Regions from separate parts of the Yersinia kristensenii genome, predicted to be linked through region 2. Evidence: predicted binding sites of a transcription regulator. Region 2 holds the regulator's gene; each other region holds the start of a gene.

Region 1 (4,265 bases), 940 kb from region 2:
CAGCTTGGACCAAAGCTTAAAACGGATGGGGCTGGATTATGTGGATATTTTTTATTCCCATCGTGTTGATGAAAATACGCCGATGGAAGAAACCGCGTCGGCATTAGCTCAGGCAGTACAAAGCGGTAAAGCTTTATATGTCGGGATTTCATCCTATTCATCTGAACGGACTGCCAAAATGGTGGAATTATTGCAGCAATGGAAGATTCCACTGCTCATCCATCAGCCTTCCTATAATATTCTTAATCGCTGGGTTGAGCAGACGAATTTATTAGATACTTTGGGTAAACACGGTGTCGGCTGTATTGCTTTTACACCTCTGGCGCAGGGATTATTAACCGGAAAATATCTCAATGGTATTCCGGATGATTCTCGGATGAAGAAAGAAGCTGGCGGCTCGCTGAAAGAAAACATGTTGTCGGAGAAAAATTTGCTCAGCATCAAGCGATTGAATGAATTAGCCGAACAACGTGGACAGTCATTAGCGCAAATGGCCTTAAGCTGGTTATTGAAAGACAACCGCGTCACGTCAGTTTTAATTGGTGCCAGTCGCCCAGAGCAGCTTGAGGAAAATTGTGCCGCACTCGGTAACTTGAGTTTCAGTGCAGAAGAATTACGTGCGATTGATCAGCATGTTACTGATGGGCAGCTCAATTTGTGGCAAGCTTCTTCGGATCGTTAATCTATCACGATAAATTTTGTCAGTGATAAATACGAAGCCGGAAAACTTTCCGGCTTTTTTAAGGCGAATTTGTGACAAATAAACTAGTTGTTAGCCGAAAGGCCCACTTTTAACAACTTACCATCACTCTCATCCGTTAACAGATAAACATAGCCGTCAGGCCCGATGCGCACATCGCGGATACGTTCGCCGCGATCCCCCAGCAAGCGCTCCTCAGCAATCACTTTATCGCCATCCAGTTGTAAGCGAATTAACTCTTTCTGTGCCAATGCACCGATAAATAGCGAATGTTGCCAGGTAGGGAAGCGGGCGGCGTTATAAAATGCCATCCCACTGATACCTGGAGATTTTTCCCAGTAATAGACGGGTTGTTCAGTTCCCTCGATATGGGTGCCTTTGGCCTCAGGGATGGGCAAACCCGAATAGTTCATTCCGTGCGTTGCCAATGGCCAACCATAGTTTTTCCCAGCCATAGGGATATTGATTTCATCCCCACCTTTAGGGCCATGCTCATTTTCCCACATCACACCGGTCCAAGGATTCAGGGCCAACCCCTGCGGGTTGCGATGACCATAAGACCAGATTTCTGGTCTTGCCGGTGACTGATTGGCGAGGGGATTATCTTTTGGCACTTTACCGTCGAGGGTCAGGCGGACTATTTTGCCTTGATGCAAGCTCAAGTCTTGGGCAGTTAGGCGCTGATTATTTTCGCCTAAGGTAATAAACAGATGGTCTTGTTCATCAAAAGCCAGTTTGCCGCCAAAATGATTGCCGGTTGATAATTTTGGCTGTTGGCGGAAAAAAACAGTGAAGTTTTCAATGGCGGTTCCTTGCGGATTAAGGCGACCATAGCCCACCGCAGTTCCCGCTTTTCCGTCTTTTCCTTCTTCAGCAAAACTGAGGTAGATACGGCGATCTTGGGCAAATTTCGGTGATAATGCCACATCCAATAAACCACCTTGCCCCTTGGCATACACTGCCGGCACCCCTTTTAAGGGCTCTGACAGGTTTTTTCCTGGTTGCCATAACTTTAGTTGCCCGGAACGTTCAGTGATCAAAATTCCCCCGTCATCCGGCAAAAAGGCCAGTGACCAGGGGTGATCTAGCCCATTTTGCAATTCTGTCACTGCGGGGGTTGGTGCGGCTAGGACTGGTACCGAGATAAATACACTCAGTAAGAGTAATTTGAATAATTGTAAACGCAGCCGAAAGGTCGGTGTTTTATTTCCCAATAACGTCATTACTCACTCCATAAATAGGCAAACACCTGTTAACTTTAGAGTATTAACCAGGAATCGGCTATTTTTGCTCCTAAAAGGATATGCATTGGGTCGAATGAGTCAGAAATAGTGGTGACGAACTTCGCTTCACGAATAAAGGTGTCGCACTGAACCCAGGGAAAAAGTGAGAAAGTTTGGATGAAACGATTATCAAACCAATAAGATTCCCTAATTTATCCTTTTGTTGGTTTCAAGAGATTTTATTGTCTTGCTTTGTTGTTTCATTATCTGCCAATAAAAACTAACCATATGAAATGCAAATGAATTAAACTTAATTCGCCGAGCAAAAAAAATAATCATTTTGCGATAACCATCACATTGTAATAACTAAGAAATGTGAAGGCTATCAATATCAAAAGTCAATTAGAGACGATTATTGTTATGCTTGAATTACTGGATTGTCTGTTAACTCCGTATACTGACGACAACCAGAAACAATGGAGCTGGGCAAGAGGCACGATAAAGTTCAGATAAAGGGAATTCACCATTGCACTGGCATATGAATAACTGTGTCTTTTGAACCTCAAAAGGTGTTGGGTATGGAAAAGAAAAAAATTTATCTGTTTTGCTCTGCTGGTATGTCTACCTCGCTACTAGTTTCCAAAATGAAAGTGCAAGCAGAGAAGTATGAAGTGCCAGTGACTATCAATGCTTACCCGGAAGCACTGGCTGCGCAGCATGGCACAGAAGCAGATGTGATCCTATTAGGGCCGCAAATTGCTTACATGTTGCCAGAAATCACCAAAATGTTCCCTAACAAACCTGTCGAAGTGATCGATTCTGCCTTGTACGGCAAAGTTGATGGTTTAGGGGTATTAAAAGCTGCTGTTGCCGCAATAAAAAAATCAAAACAATAAGGGGAGCACTGTGAGCGCATTTATTAATTCTCTGGAAAGGGCCATATTGCCCTTCGCCATTAAAATTGGCAAACAGCAACATATTAATGCCATCAAAAATGGGTTTATCCGGCTGATGCCGTTAACCCTGACGGGTGCCATGTTTGTTCTTATTAATAACGTTTTCTTAAGTTTTGGTGAAGGGTCGTTCTTTTTCTCGATGGGTATTCGTCTGGATGCAGATACCATCACCACGCTCAATGGTTTTAAAGCAATCGGTGGCAACGTTTATAATGGTACCCTCGGGATCATGTCGTTAATGACGCCATTCTTTATCAGCATGGCCCTGGCGGAAGAGAAAAAAATCGATCCTCTGGCTTCGGGACTGTTGGCGATTGCTGCCTTTATGACCGTGACCCCATACAGTGTTGGCGACGCCTATGCGGTGGGCGCTAATTGGTTAGGTGGCGCGAATATCATATCCGGTATCATTATCGGCTTGGTAGTAGCAGAAGTCTTTGCCTTTATCGTGCGCCGTAACTGGGTTATCCGCTTACCCGATAGTGTGCCGACGTCAGTGTCCCGTTCTTTCTCAGCACTGATCCCTGGCTTTATTATTCTGTCCATTATGGGCGTGATTGCTTATACCCTTGGGCTACATGGCACCAACTTCCACCAGATTATTATGGACACCATTTCGACTCCATTGTCTAAAATGGGCAGTGTCGTGGGATGGGTGTATGTGGTAAGCATTTCAATATTGTGGTTCTTCGGGATACACGGTGCGATGGCATTATCTGCACTGGAAAGTGGCATTATGATGCCATTTGCGTTGGAAAACGTGGCGACCTATACCCAATATGGCTCGGTTGCGGCGGCATTGGCTGCTGGCAAAGAATTCCATATGTGGGCCAAACCTTTTGTTGATTCCTATATCTTCCTCGGCGGAACTGGGGCAACACTTGGGCTGGTTATTGCTATCTTTATTGGTTCCCGCCGTGAAGATTATCGTCAGGTGGCAAAACTGGGCGCACCGGCAAGTATTTTCCAAATTAACGAACCGATTCTGTTTGGCTTACCGGTTATTATGAACCCGCTGTTCTTCATTCCGTTTATTCTGGTTCAACCGATATTAGCCATTATTACTTCCATTGCTTATTACACCGGTTTAATTCCACCCATTACCAATATTGCGCCGTGGACCATGCCTGTCGGGTTGGGTGCTTTCTTTAACACCAACGGCAGTATTGCCGCGCTGTTATTAAGTTTGTTCAACCTTGGTGTAGCAACACTGATTTATCTACCGTTTGTGATTATTGCCAATAAAGCGCAAACCGCGATAGACAGTGAAGTTCAAAGCGAAGAAGAAATCGCTGACAGCTTGAAATTCTAATTGTAAAACCCATTTAGCGTATAAGGTTGGAGGCTGGAGTGAAATATCAATTTCCCGAGGATTTTTGGTGGGGT
Region 2 (4,265 bases):
ATTGCCATAACCCTCGCGGGATCACGACACTCATCGAGTAAAATCAGAGTGACAAGGCGGACACTTTGCCCTAAAAATAACCGCTAACGCTAAAAAACAGCCCATTTCAGCCTGTCCACTGAGGATCTAACCCCATGGAGTTACAGCTAATATGTCAACTAAACATCCGGTTATAGCCGTCACCGGCTCAAGTGGCGCAGGGACGACGACCAGCCTGGCGTTTCGCAAAATTTTTCAGCAATTGAATATTCGCGCGGCGCAAATTGAAGGCGACAGCTTCCACCGCTATACCCGACCAGAAATGGATACCGTCATCCGTAAGGCGCGGGATCAAGGCCGACATATCAGCTATTTTGGCCCAGAGGCCAATGACTTTGGTCAGTTAGAACAAAGTGTGGAGGAGTACGGCAAAAGCGGCACCGGGCGCTCACGTAAGTATTTGCACACTTATGATGAAGCCGTGCCTTATAACCAGATTCCGGGTACTTTTACCCCCTGGGAGCCACTGCCTGAACCCACCGATGTGTTGTTTTATGAAGGGTTACACGGCGGAGTTGTGACCGAACATCATGATGTGGCAAAACATGTCGATTTGCTGGTCGGCGTGGTGCCCATCGTCAACCTGGAGTGGATTCAAAAATTAGTCCGAGATACCGGTGAGCGCGGCCATTCCCGTGAAGCCGTGATGGATTCCGTGGTGCGCTCCATGGACGATTACATTAACTACATTACGCCGCAGTTCTCGCGCACCCACATTAACTTTCAGCGCGTGCCGACCGTCGATACCTCTAACCCGTTTGCCGCCAAAGCGATTCCATCACTGGACGAAAGTTTTGTCGTCATTCACTTCCGCGGTTTGGATCAGATTGATTTCCCCTACTTATTGGCAATGCTGCAAGGGTCTTTTATTTCCAATATCAATACATTGGTCGTCCCAGGCGGGAAGATGGGGCTGGCAATGGAGCTGATTATGGCACCGTTAGTGCAGCAATTGCTGGAAGGTAAAAAAATCGGTTAATCCTTCGTCCTTGAAGCCGCAGTAAAGCAATTACTGGAAAGAAAAAATAATTTGACGCTATCCCAACCCAAAGTCGTTGGGGCTGCAGGTAGGCGGCAAGCGAACTCATCCCGATGAGCTTACATAAGTAAGTGATTCGGGTGAGCGAGTGCAGCTAACAACCCTGCAGCTTCAAATACGAAGGGGTTAATTACGCGATGTCACGGATTTCAAAACTGTGGGTAATGGTCGCCGCTTTACCCAACATTAGCGAGACGGAGCAATATTTCTCTGCTGACAGCTCAACCGCGCGCTCCACAATTTTATCGGTCAAGCCCTTGCCGCTCACAATAAAATGCAGGTTAATTTGCGTAAACAGGCGCGGAGCCTCTTCCCGGCGCTGTGAAGTTAACGTCACTTCGCAATCGCGCACATCGTTACGGCCTTTTTGCAAAATAGAAACCACGTCAATGGCGCTACAGCCACCCGCTGACATTAACAACATTTCCATCGGGCTCGGCGCTTTATCTCCTGCATTCCCGTCCATTAAAACTTGATGACCTGAAGCAGACTCACCCAAAAATGTCAGCCCTTCAACCCACTTTACACGTGCCTGCATAACTCATGCTCCCGGTTAAATTTTCTCATTCAGACTACCCTTTCATTTACAAACTGGCAATGTAACCCGATGTTCATCATGCTGAAGCGATACAACACAAGACACTGGCCTCATCCTGTGCTACAAACAGAACCGAAAGTGTTGTTTCTTGAATTAAATAGAGTAGCTTCTCAATACTCAGTGAAGGGTTTCTACTCGGTACGCATCTTGGCTATACCTTTCGGCAGTTGAGCAAATTAATATGCTAAATGAAAGTGTATTTTATAAGCACGCCGTACAGGGAACTCTGAGCCCTGTTAAGTTAGGCAGCGATAACAACAGAGGATAACAGCGAATGGTTCTCGGCAAGCCACAAACAGACCCGACTCTCGAATGGTTCCTGTCTCATTGCCATATCCACAAATATCCATCGAAAAGTACGCTAATTCACCAAGGTGAAAAAGCCGAAACGCTTTACTACATCGTGAAAGGCTCCGTTGCGGTGCTGATCAAAGATGAAGAAGGTAAAGAGATGATTCTCTCCTATTTAAACCAGGGAGATTTCATCGGCGAGCTTGGATTATTTGAAGAAGGCCAAGAACGTAGTGCTTGGGTTAGGGCAAAAACTGCCTGTGAAGTGGCTGAAATTTCTTACAAAAAATTCCGTCAGCTGATTCAGGTCAATCCAGATATATTGATGCGCCTGTCTTCACAAATGGCGAATCGCTTACAGATAACCTCTGAGAAAGTGGGTAACCTCGCTTTCCTGGACGTGACTGGGCGTATTGCACAAACGCTGCTTAATCTGGCAAAACAACCGGATGCCATGACCCACCCAGATGGGATGCAGATAAAGATTACCCGCCAGGAAATTGGTCAAATAGTTGGCTGCTCCCGCGAAACTGTGGGGCGGATACTAAAAATGCTAGAAGATCAAAATCTGATCTCCGCGCATGGTAAAACGATTGTCGTTTACGGCACCCGTTAAAACCCTATAAACCGGTGCTGTTACCTCGGCACCGGTTTTCTTTTGTGTGATTAATAAATTTCTGGGGCCTATATGAATTGGCAACGGCTTATTTATCATCCTGAAGTGAATTATGCACTCCGCCAAACACTGGTTCTCTGCTTGCCGGCGGCATTGGGGTTCGCAATGGGTGAATTGCGGTTGGGGTTGATGTTCTCCCTGATACCCGCCTGTTGTAATATTGCTGCACTAGATACCCCTCATCAACATTTCTTCCGGCGGCTGATTGTCGGCGGGGCTCTCTTTACTTTCAGTAGTTTTCTGACTCAACAACTGCTGCTGTGGGATATTCCATTACCTGCGGTGATGCTTGGTTTGGCTTTAATGTTGGGTGTCAGTGGCGCTATCAGCCAGCTCAATGGCCGCCTGCTCCCCGCCGCACTTATCGCCGCTATTTTTAGCCTCAGCATGGTAGGTCGTGCGCCTATCTGGCAAGCGCCATTGATGTGTGCCGTGGGGACGCTCTGGTATGGTCTATTTACCTGGCTATGGTTCCGGTTATGTAAAGACCAGCCGATCCGTGAGCCATTGAGTCAGCTTTATCATTTGTTGGCCGATTATTGCGATGCTAAATACAGTTTGTTTGGCCAGCATGTTGAGCTAGAAAAGGCCATGCCGCCGTTGCTTGACCGGCAACAAGGTATAATGGACAAAATTAATCAGCTTTATCAGCAATTTAACCTGATAGACAATGCCACGAAAAAAGAGCGAAAACGGCTATTGAACTTGTTTCAAATGGCGCTTGATTTGCAAGAACACATCACTGCGGCAGTGAGTCAGTCAGAAAAAACGCAAGAGTTAATTGATCAAAGCCCGATAGAAACAGTTCTTAAGCGCAATATGCAGGTTATCTCGACGCAAATGCGCACCATTGCCGATGATATTCTCTATCATCACCGCGCAAAAACGCATTTCAGTGCGGGTGATGCGCTGGTCGAGCTGGAAGAGGTTGCCCAGCAGCACCCGGATAACCCCGTGGCGCAATTCTTCTATTACCATATCAGCCATGTTACCCAAATCCTGAGCGACCAACGCCCGCAGTATGATCGCGCCTTGATGTCCAACCAACCCTCTCAGCCATTTTGGCCAGCACTCGTCAGTTATTTATCGTTTAAATCCAGTGCATTGCGGGATGCTGCTCGCCTTGGTGTCACTTTGGCCGCGGGCAGTTACATCGGTAATTTGATCCATCTGCCTAAACCTTATTGGATTTTGCTTACCGTGATGCTGGTAACGCAAAATGGCTATAACGCCACTAAAATTCGGATCCATCACCGCGCCCTTGGCACCCTGATTGGGCTATTACTCGCGGCAGCTTTGCTGCATTTTCAAATGCCAGAAGGCACCACGTTAAGCATCATGTTGCTCATCACCCTGGTGGCCTATCTGGTTCAACGCAAAAACTATGGCTGGTCGGTCATTTTTAGAACCATCACTACGGTTTATATCTTGCAGTTATTGACCGGCGAAGGTGCGGACTTTTTAATCCCGCGGTTGCTCGATACCTTAATCGGCTGCGCCTTAGCCTTCGCCAGCACATTGTGGCTATGGCCACAGTGGCAAAGCGGTTTACTGCGTAAAAATGCGCATCAAACACTGGAGAATTATCAGAAAATCCTGCGCATCCTGCTGAAACCTCATCC
Region 3 (4,265 bases), 2.4 Mb from region 2:
TTCACTGAGGTAGGTCATGGCCACAGAAGCAACCCCGCTAAGGGATAAGCCAATCAATGCCCGCATGAGCAAAATCCCATGCCAGCTGGTCATAAAGGAACAGATTAACGTGCAGGTAGCCGCCAACATCAGCGCGACTACCATGACTGACTTACGACCAATCGCATCCGATAATGGGCCGGTAAACATCAGCCCCAAAGCCAGCATTCCAGTCGCAGATGAAAGCGATAAACTGCTGCTTGCCGGGGAGATAGAAAAATCCTGCGATAACAGCGGTAGTATGGGTTGCATGCAATAAAGCAGGGCAAAGGTGGCTAAACCAGCAGAAAAGAAGGCCAGTGTAACTCGCATAAATTCTGGCGTACCGCGTTGAATATAAGGGCGTTTTCGCGCCGCACTTAAGCGTGTGGTAGCATCATTTACTGAGGGGGGCGGCACTGCGGTATCCGTCGTCGGAGTACGCAAAGAGGGAGTCACGGTATTTCCTTATTAATAATACATGTGCTGCGGGAGCAAGGGGCCAGCTAATAACAAAATCATAGGAATAGCGGAGTTTTTTGTCTAATATATTAATCATTGGCAATAATACTTTAAAAGTATCAATGAGGTTGAATGAGCATTGAACTCAGGCACTTACGTTATTTCATTGCGGTGGCAGAAGAGTTGCATTTCGGACGAGCTGCAGAGCGTTTGCGTATTTCTCAACCGCCATTAAGTCAACAAATTCACATTCTGGAAGAACAAATCGGGGCGCGATTATTTGCCCGCAATAACCGCAATGTTAGTCTGACTCAAGCTGGCGAACTATTTTTAAAAGAAGCTTATCAAATTCTGGCGCAGGTCAATTCGGCATCTGAGAAAGCAGCGCGGCTGCATCGTGGAGAGTCCGGGGAACTGACCATCGGTTTTACCTCATCCGCCCCTTTTATTAGCACCGTGTCCAAAAATTTACGGGCTTTTCGCCAATTACATCCGCAAGTCCATCTTAAAATGCGTGAAATCAATAGCAAACAGCAAATTGAACCGTTATTGGACGGGCGACTTGATCTTGGTGTGATGCGCAACACTCGCTTGCCAGATGCACTGCAATACCGTCTGCTGTTACGTGAACCTTTAGTTGCAGTGGTGCACGAAGAAAGCCCATTAGCCGCCTTACCCCAGGGCAGCGTTAAATTTAGCGCCTTGGCTGAACAACCTTTTGTGTTCTTTTCGCGGGAGGTTGGCACCGCACTTTACGACGAGATTCTTGCATTGTTAGCCCGTGCCGGTATCACTCCTTATATTACGCAAGAAGTTGGGGAAGCGATGACGATTGTCGGTCTGGTTTCTTCAGGTTTAGGTGTTTCTATTTTACCCGCGTCATTTACACGGGTAAAAGTGGATGGGGTAAAATATCTGCCATTAGCCGAAGCCAGTGCCACCACTGAGGTGTGGCTGGTTAATCATAAACATCGCCCAGTGACCGCACCAGCGCAAGCATTGATTAATTTGATGGTCGCGGATATCCCCTTAGCAAAGCATAAAAACGTTTAGGTTGCCGAAAGTCAATAAATGGTAATGGCTACTTTTTAATCTTGTTTCGTGTAAATAACCAGCACAGAGTCAAAGGGTATGGGTGATTATGTGCAGTAAATCACATAACTAATCAAATAGTTGACGCCATATACTAAAAGCCCCAACATAGCCCATAATCTTTATTTAGAAGCGCGAAAAATACTCGGTGACAGAGAAGGAGCCGGTTTAGTGATAACGGATGGACAGCCTGGGCATATTGATCAAATCAAACAAACCAATGCAGGGGCCGTTTATCGGCTGATTGATTTGTTCGGCCCTATATCCCGTATTGAACTGTCTAAAAGGGCACAACTGGCCCCCGCCAGTATCACTAAAATTGTGCGGGAATTGGTTGAAGCCCATCTGGTGAAAGAGACCGAATATCAAGATGTGGGCAGCCGTGGGCGGCCAGCAATTGGTTTGGTGCTTGATACAGAAGCTTGGCACTATGTCTCCGGGCGAATCAGCCGAGGTTTTATTACTCTCGCACTGCGCGACCTCAGCAGTAAACTGGTCGTTGAAGACCAAATTCCATTACCGGATAGCCACCCAGAACCTCTACTCAATCGCATTCTCAGCGAAGTCGAACAGTTTTTTATCCGGCATCAGGAAAAACTTGAAAGGCTGACTGCCATCGCCATTACCATGCCAGGCATTATTGATGCACCAGCGGGTATTGTGCATAAAATGCCGTTTTATGATGTTAATGAGATGCTGCTGGGCTCGGCGTTAGAAGAGTTAACGGGGTTACCGGTTTATCTGCAACATGATATTTGCGCCTGGACGATGGCTGAAGCTCTGTATGGGGCTTCGCGCGGCTGTCAGAATATTATTCAAGTCGTGATTGATCATAATGTTGGTGCTGGGGTAATTACTGCTGGCCGGGTATTACATGCGGGTAGTCGTAGTGTCATTGAAATTGGTCATACTCAAGTTGATCCTTACGGTAAACGTTGTTATTGCGGTAATCACGGTTGCCTTGAAACCGTTGCCAGTATTGAGAATATGCTGGAAATTGCCCAACAACGATTAAATGGCTCAATGAGTTCTTTATTACATGGCTCACCACTGACAGTGGAATCTTTATGTGATGCGGCTTTAGCTGGCGATCAATTAGCTAAAGATATTATCTTAGGTGTTGGCCACAGCGTCGGACGAATTATTGCCATTATGGTCAATTTATTTAATCCGGAAAAAATTCTGGTCGGTTCGCCATTAAATAAAGCGGCCTCTATTCTTCATCCCGCCATTGCATCTTGCATCCGCCAGCAAGCGCTACCGGCTTACAGTGAGAATATTCTGGTTGAACCGACCGCATTTTTTAATCAGGGAACAATGCCCGGAGCCGCACTGGTAAAAGAAGCATTATATAATGGTTCATTATTGGTGAAATTACTCCAAGGATAGGGTGCCACTAATAATTAAGAGTTAATTATTAGTGGGTATACAGGGCGTATTCCCCATATTATTGGGGGTTATCCGTTAAAAATATCTCCCAGTTCAGCAAAACATTGCGCTAACGCAAGCTGTCTGTTGTCGGCATCGCCTAGACTTTTATCTATGTTATCAATTTCGCTAATATTAGGCGGAAAGACTTAAGTCGACGTGGCCGATTGCGGAGTATTGTTATGTTAACGCGTGTTTTTGTGACGGGTACCGACACAGCTGTTGGTAAAACCGTCGTGTCACGGGCCTTACTTCAGGCCTTAAGCCAAAATGGCAGAACAGCTGTGGGCTATAAGCCAGTAGCGACAGAGAGTCAAGAAACTCCGGATGGATTGCGTAACCAAGATGCACTGATTTTACAAGCTTCATCCTCGATTGAAGTGAATTATCAGGAAGTTAATCCATACCCACTGGCTGGAGATGTTATCCATGCCTGCTCGGGTATCCTCATTAACTACAGTAAAATGACGGAAGGATTGCAGCAATTATCTGCTAAAGCCGATACTGTAGTCGTCGAAGGTTGCGGCGGCTGGAAAGTGATGATGAACGATCAGCGTTTTTATTCTGATTGGGTAGTACAAGAGCAGTTACCGGTTATTTTAGTCGTCGGAATTAAATTAGGCTGTATTAATCATGCCTTATTAACGGCTCAGGCTATTATTAATGATGGCTTACCCTTATTAGGGTGGGTTGCTAATCGTATTAATCCAGGACTTGCCCATTATGCTGAAACAATTGCAATGTTACGCGAACGTTTACCTGCACCACAATTAGGGCAATTACCTTATCTGCCACACCCGGAGCAAAAGCCACTGGCAAAGTATTTAGATCTAACGGCAATGGTTAAATAATAGATTTATACCCGTTATACTTTAAATTGTGTATTGGTTGCTTTCGTTCAACCGAATCACTTATCTGAGTCAGCTCATCGGAACTCACTCAGTTGCAGCCGTCTCTGCAATGCGGATTATTTAGAATATATTTGGGTTACTTGTTATTAGTGAGATAGTGTTATTGGTCAAATTAATAATCGTCTCTAATTGACATCATTATCGACATATTTTAGCGTGAATGATAGACAGAAATAGGGCGTAACCAACGGGCTATTGTTGTCGAAATAACACAGGATAGTAGTAGCCCTGGCAATAGGGTGTATTCACCGGTCATTTCACACACCATCAGCGCGGCCATAATGGGCGCGTGCGTGGTGGCAGCCAGCAGTGTTGCCATACCTGTCAATGCCATTAATAACGCAATATTGTCAC
Region 4 (4,265 bases), 1.2 Mb from region 2:
CTTGAATTGCATCATTACGTTTGGATAACGGGCCAACATTGACACGTTTATGTACGGCGATTAATTGCGGCACTTTTTCGGCTAATTTCACCAATGCCGAAGCGCTACGGACAATCAGGTAATATTTTTTCTGAGATTCAATCACCTTATCCAATTTTTCTGTTGCGGTATCAATACTAAATACCCAGGTTTTAATCGAGGGCAGAATAGATAACAGAACTTTTTTCTGGATTTCATTATTGGCGGCGTCATCATCGACCACTATGATGCCATCACAAGGACTGGAACCAATCCAGCAAGCGGCCATCTGACCATGTATTAAACGATCATCAATGCGTAAAAAAGAGATAGCCATAATTAAAAATCCTCCTCTGCGGCATCAATCGCAATAAAGCGATTAATTGCTTCCCGACCCGTTTCAATCACCAGTTCAGTTAGCTCAGATAGCGGCAGGTCAGCTTGATCCAAGGCAGTTAATACCATAGGAAAATTTGTACCTGATAATACGTCAATATCATTATTTGCCAGCGCAATCTGCACACTCACGTTATAGGGGGTACCCGCGGGCATATCCGTTAAAATAAGAATGCCGCCAGCCGAGTGTTCGCGTATTTCATTTACTAATTGCGTGAGCTGGGCCTGAAAGTGATTAATCCCATCATCATGTGTTAGCGATAACACATGAAAGTGATTATTTTCCCCCAGAACCATCTCGACGCTGTCTTTCATCCCCGTTGCTGCCAATCCGTGGGCAGCAAAAATGATGTTGATCATGATGCTTCCTCTAGTTTTTTTATAATTAAGGTATTTTCGATGGTGTTGAGTGCTTGCTGTCGTGCCTGGCTGGGATTTTCTTGTTGCATGGCCCAGCCATTGATTAGTGCATTTACAAATGGGATAGCGCGGTCAATATTGATATCCCGACGTGCCAGTTCAATCAGGGGATAAATAAAACGTTCCCCGGCGGTTATTTTGGCCAAAAAATTACGGGCAACGGTATCAAGAGGGCGCTTAATGGCCGTGTTAGCCAAACGCTGACGATGCCGCTGCTCCATGGTATCCAGATGTTGTGGGCTCAAATGACAGACCTGCTGCAAATAGATTTTCATCACCTGCATATAGTCGTCGATCAGGTGATTAATGCGCTGATCGGCGGCTGCCTGATAAAGAAATTCCAGCCCCATCGCGCGGCCGATAAAACTGATGCCGTCGGCGTAAGTATTGACCAGAATACGTTTTTCCTGAAAGCGTGCTGCGATGTTCTCTGTAATCTCAAATTTGTCGGGGATAATCGCATTTTCCAGCGCCTGGACACAGATGGAACCATAGGACTCCGCTTCAATTTCCAGCGTTTGCGGCCAGTGGGAAGAACAAATTCGGTCAACCATACAATCTGGCAATGACCAGTGTTGGTCATCAACGCCGGCCTCTTGCAACAGAGAAGCAAAGAAAGCGCCGCTTTGTTCAATGTTTTCACAGCAAATCACGGTTTTGGGTGCACAGTTTTTCAGTGCCGACGCCACATGATGCAAATTCTCTTTGCGCACCGAGGTGGTAATAACAGTCGCTTGCGCCAGCCATTCCTGAAGTTGTGGATCTGCTGGATGTAAGGCCGCCGCCAACGGAATGTGTTGTTGTTCATCAATATCCGTCAGCAGAATGTCATAGCCGCGTGCACTCTGGAGGCGGTCAATTAATTGTAGGTCGGCATCAACGGTGACAACGTCATAACCGCTGGCAACCAAAAAAGGGATCGTTAGCCCTCGCCCTAATGCGCCTGCTCCAAAATGTATGGCTATCGATTTCATTTTTACTCTCCAATAAATCCTTAACGATAAGTTATTCGATTTACCTATTTTAAGTCTCTCTGTTTTGATTAAAAATTAGACTTCAATCACATTTTTAGCAACGTAAATAGTATGATTAATTAACATTTCCTTTTAAATCAATCTTGTTTGTAGATTGCAGCTAATTTTCCACTTGAAAATCAGTTTGGTTCTAAATACTCTCATTACAAATATTAAGTTAATCGTTTAACTTCGAGGGGAACCCTATGTCTTATTTAAATCATCCAGCTAATTACGATAAATTTCCTGCCATTTCGGTGCCAACAGCTGCAAATCCAGCGGTCATAGGTTGGCAGGCTATTGCGGAGAAAATCAGTGAGTTACTAGCGACTCGCGATGGGGTTACTGTCGCCATTGATTGTTATCCCGGTGTGGATATACAGAGCATCAAGCAACATTTGAGTCTTTATAGTGGATTTGATCAGGCTCAATGGCGAGAGATGGACGATTGTTATCTCAGCGGTCAAGCTTTGGATATTCGTTTGACGGATACGCTGACGGACGATCGGGTTTTTGGTGTGATGAGTTGCGCTAATCTGGCTGATTATTTATTACCTGAAAAGATAAAGTCACTTCAGACCGCCTGTGAGAATCAGGGTGAAATTAACGTAATTATCGGTACCGGTGCCGCACTGGCCGGGGTTCATGATGTGCTGGTCTATATTGATTATCCGCGTTGGCAACGTCAGTTAGACTGGCGCGCGGGTGGGAGTAATTGGCTCACTCATAACCCTGATGAAGACGTATTAAGAAAATATAAGCGCGGTTTCTTCTGGGAGTGGCGAATTGCTGACCGTCACAAACGTGAACTGTTCCAATCGTTTGATTTTTATCTTGATTCACTGGCAGAACCCGCAGTTATGATTGATCAGGCGGCATTCCAGGTTGGGGTAGAGGCCTGTCTGGCTGCCCCTTTCCGCCTGAATCCATTCTTTGACCCCGGGGTCTGGGGCGGAAAATGGATGGAAGAGGTTTGCCAACTGCCACCGAGTGAGAAAAATTACGCCTGGTGTTTCGATGGGGTGCCGGAAGAGAACAGTGTGACGCTAAATTATGGCGGCAGCCGTATTACTATGCCCGCCATTAATCTGGTGTTGGCTCGCCCGCGTCAACTGCTCGGTGCGCAAAACTACGCCCGCTTTGGCGCGGAGTTCCCCATTCGTTTTGATTTTCTCGACACCATGGAAGGCGGCAATCTCAGCTTACAAGTTCACCCTCTCACCGACCATATTCAGCAGCAGTTTGGTATGCATTACACCCAAGATGAAAGTTATTACATTTTGGATGCCAGAGCAGGGGCTAATGTTTACCTCGGATTAAAAACCGGTGTTCAACCTGAGGAGTTGATCAGCGCGATTGAACAGGCACAGCATACCGGACATCTTGATGACGAGAAGTTCGTGAATAGTTTTCCCGTTAAAAAACATGACCATGTATTGATCCCCTCCGGCACGGTGCACTGTTCTGGCAGTAACGCCATGATTCTGGAGATATCGGCGACTCCGTATATTTTTACCTTCAAACTGTGGGATTGGGGCCGTCTGGGGTTGGATAACCGCCCACGACCGGTGCATATCGAGCATGGTCGCAAAGTGATACAAGCTGAGCGGGATACCGCATGGTGCCGTGAGAATTTGCTCGATCAGGTTGAAATAAAAGAGGAAAACGCCGATTACACCCGTGAGCGCACCGGTTTACATGCGCTAGAGTTTATCGATACCCACCGTTATTGGGTACGTTCTGCCGTAACCATTGCCACTCACGACGGTTTCCAGATGTTGAACCTGATTGAAGGACAGAAAGCCATTATTGATAGCCCGGATGGTGCCTTTGCCCCCTATACCCTTCATTATGCTGAAACTTTGGTGATTCCTGCATCGGTCACTCAATACCGCGTCACTGCCTGTCAGGGTGAACAGATCGGCATTATTGTGGCCAATGTGCGCCAACCGGGAGCACAATAATGCTAAATGCAGCGCAAAAATTCAGTCAGTGGATGCGGGCAGAAGCATTGCCACGGTTCTTACATGAGGGCATGGCGGATAACCGTTTTGCCGAATCCTTACCCGCAGGATCATCAGTGATACGCAGCCGGGTACAAACCCGGCAGTTGTATGTGTTTGCCCATGCAACCAGAACCGGTTGGATTGACGGGCGTGAGCAGGTGCTAACCGCCGCGCTGAAAGGACTCACCGATTTTCAGCAGCCGGGCGGTGCATTGTGTTTTGCGTTAGGGGCGGTTGAGGGCGCTGATGACATTAACGCCTATGAACAAGCATTTGCGTTACTGGCTTACAGCGAAATTTATCAGCTCACCGGTGACACCGCGTTTCTTCGGCGTGCAACAGCACTCCATGACTGGATGAAAGTGCATCTGGCATTGGAAGAGGGCGGTTACGCGGTGAATACCCGCAAGCC

What was found. The regulator CRP, encoded in region 2, controls carbon source genes, mostly activating them, when cyclic AMP is high. The targets are predictions, from matches to a motif close to ATGTGANNNNNNTCACAT.
Positions count from the first base shown of each region.
Region 1: a site for CRP is predicted at 2,264-2,281, ahead of DX162_RS01195 (PTS sugar transporter subunit IIB). Genes of this name have one in related genera too.
Region 3: a site for CRP is predicted at 1,622-1,639, ahead of mlc (sugar metabolism global transcriptional regulator Mlc). Genes of this name have one in related genera too.
Region 4: a site for CRP is predicted at 1,883-1,900, ahead of DX162_RS00075 (mannitol dehydrogenase family protein). Genes of this name have one in related genera too.

Region 1 is NZ_UHIY01000001.1:250,507-254,771, reverse strand. Features, by position in the region: gene mgrA (L-glyceraldehyde 3-phosphate reductase) at 1-682, shown strand, start outside; gene DX162_RS01200 (PQQ-dependent sugar dehydrogenase) at 766-1,923, opposite strand; gene DX162_RS01195 (PTS sugar transporter subunit IIB) at 2,502-2,819, shown strand; gene chbC (PTS N,N'-diacetylchitobiose transporter subunit IIC) at 2,830-4,191, shown strand; gene DX162_RS01185 (glycoside hydrolase family 1 protein) at 4,230-4,265, shown strand, end outside.
Region 2 is NZ_UHIY01000001.1:1,189,746-1,194,010, forward strand. Features, by position in the region: gene DX162_RS05650 (YheU family protein) at 1-10, shown strand, start outside; gene DX162_RS05655 (phosphoribulokinase) at 152-1,018, shown strand; gene DX162_RS05660 (OsmC family protein) at 1,209-1,616, opposite strand; gene crp (cAMP-activated global transcriptional regulator CRP) at 1,951-2,583, shown strand; gene DX162_RS05670 (YccS/YhfK family putative transporter) at 2,656-4,265, shown strand, end outside.
Region 3 is NZ_UHIY01000001.1:3,587,982-3,592,246, forward strand. Features, by position in the region: gene DX162_RS16410 (MFS transporter) at 1-477, opposite strand, end outside; gene DX162_RS16415 (LysR family transcriptional regulator) at 613-1,533, shown strand; gene mlc (sugar metabolism global transcriptional regulator Mlc) at 1,744-2,961, shown strand; gene bioD (dethiobiotin synthase) at 3,183-3,851, shown strand; gene clcB (voltage-gated ClC-type chloride channel ClcB) at 4,063-4,265, opposite strand, start outside.
Region 4 is NZ_UHIY01000001.1:10,657-14,921, reverse strand. Features, by position in the region: gene DX162_RS00085 (PTS sugar transporter subunit IIB) at 1-355, opposite strand, end outside; gene DX162_RS00080 (PTS sugar transporter subunit IIA) at 358-774, opposite strand; gene DX162_RS00075 (mannitol dehydrogenase family protein) at 771-1,808, opposite strand; gene DX162_RS00070 (class I mannose-6-phosphate isomerase) at 2,054-3,811, shown strand; gene DX162_RS00065 (AGE family epimerase/isomerase) at 3,811-4,265, shown strand, end outside.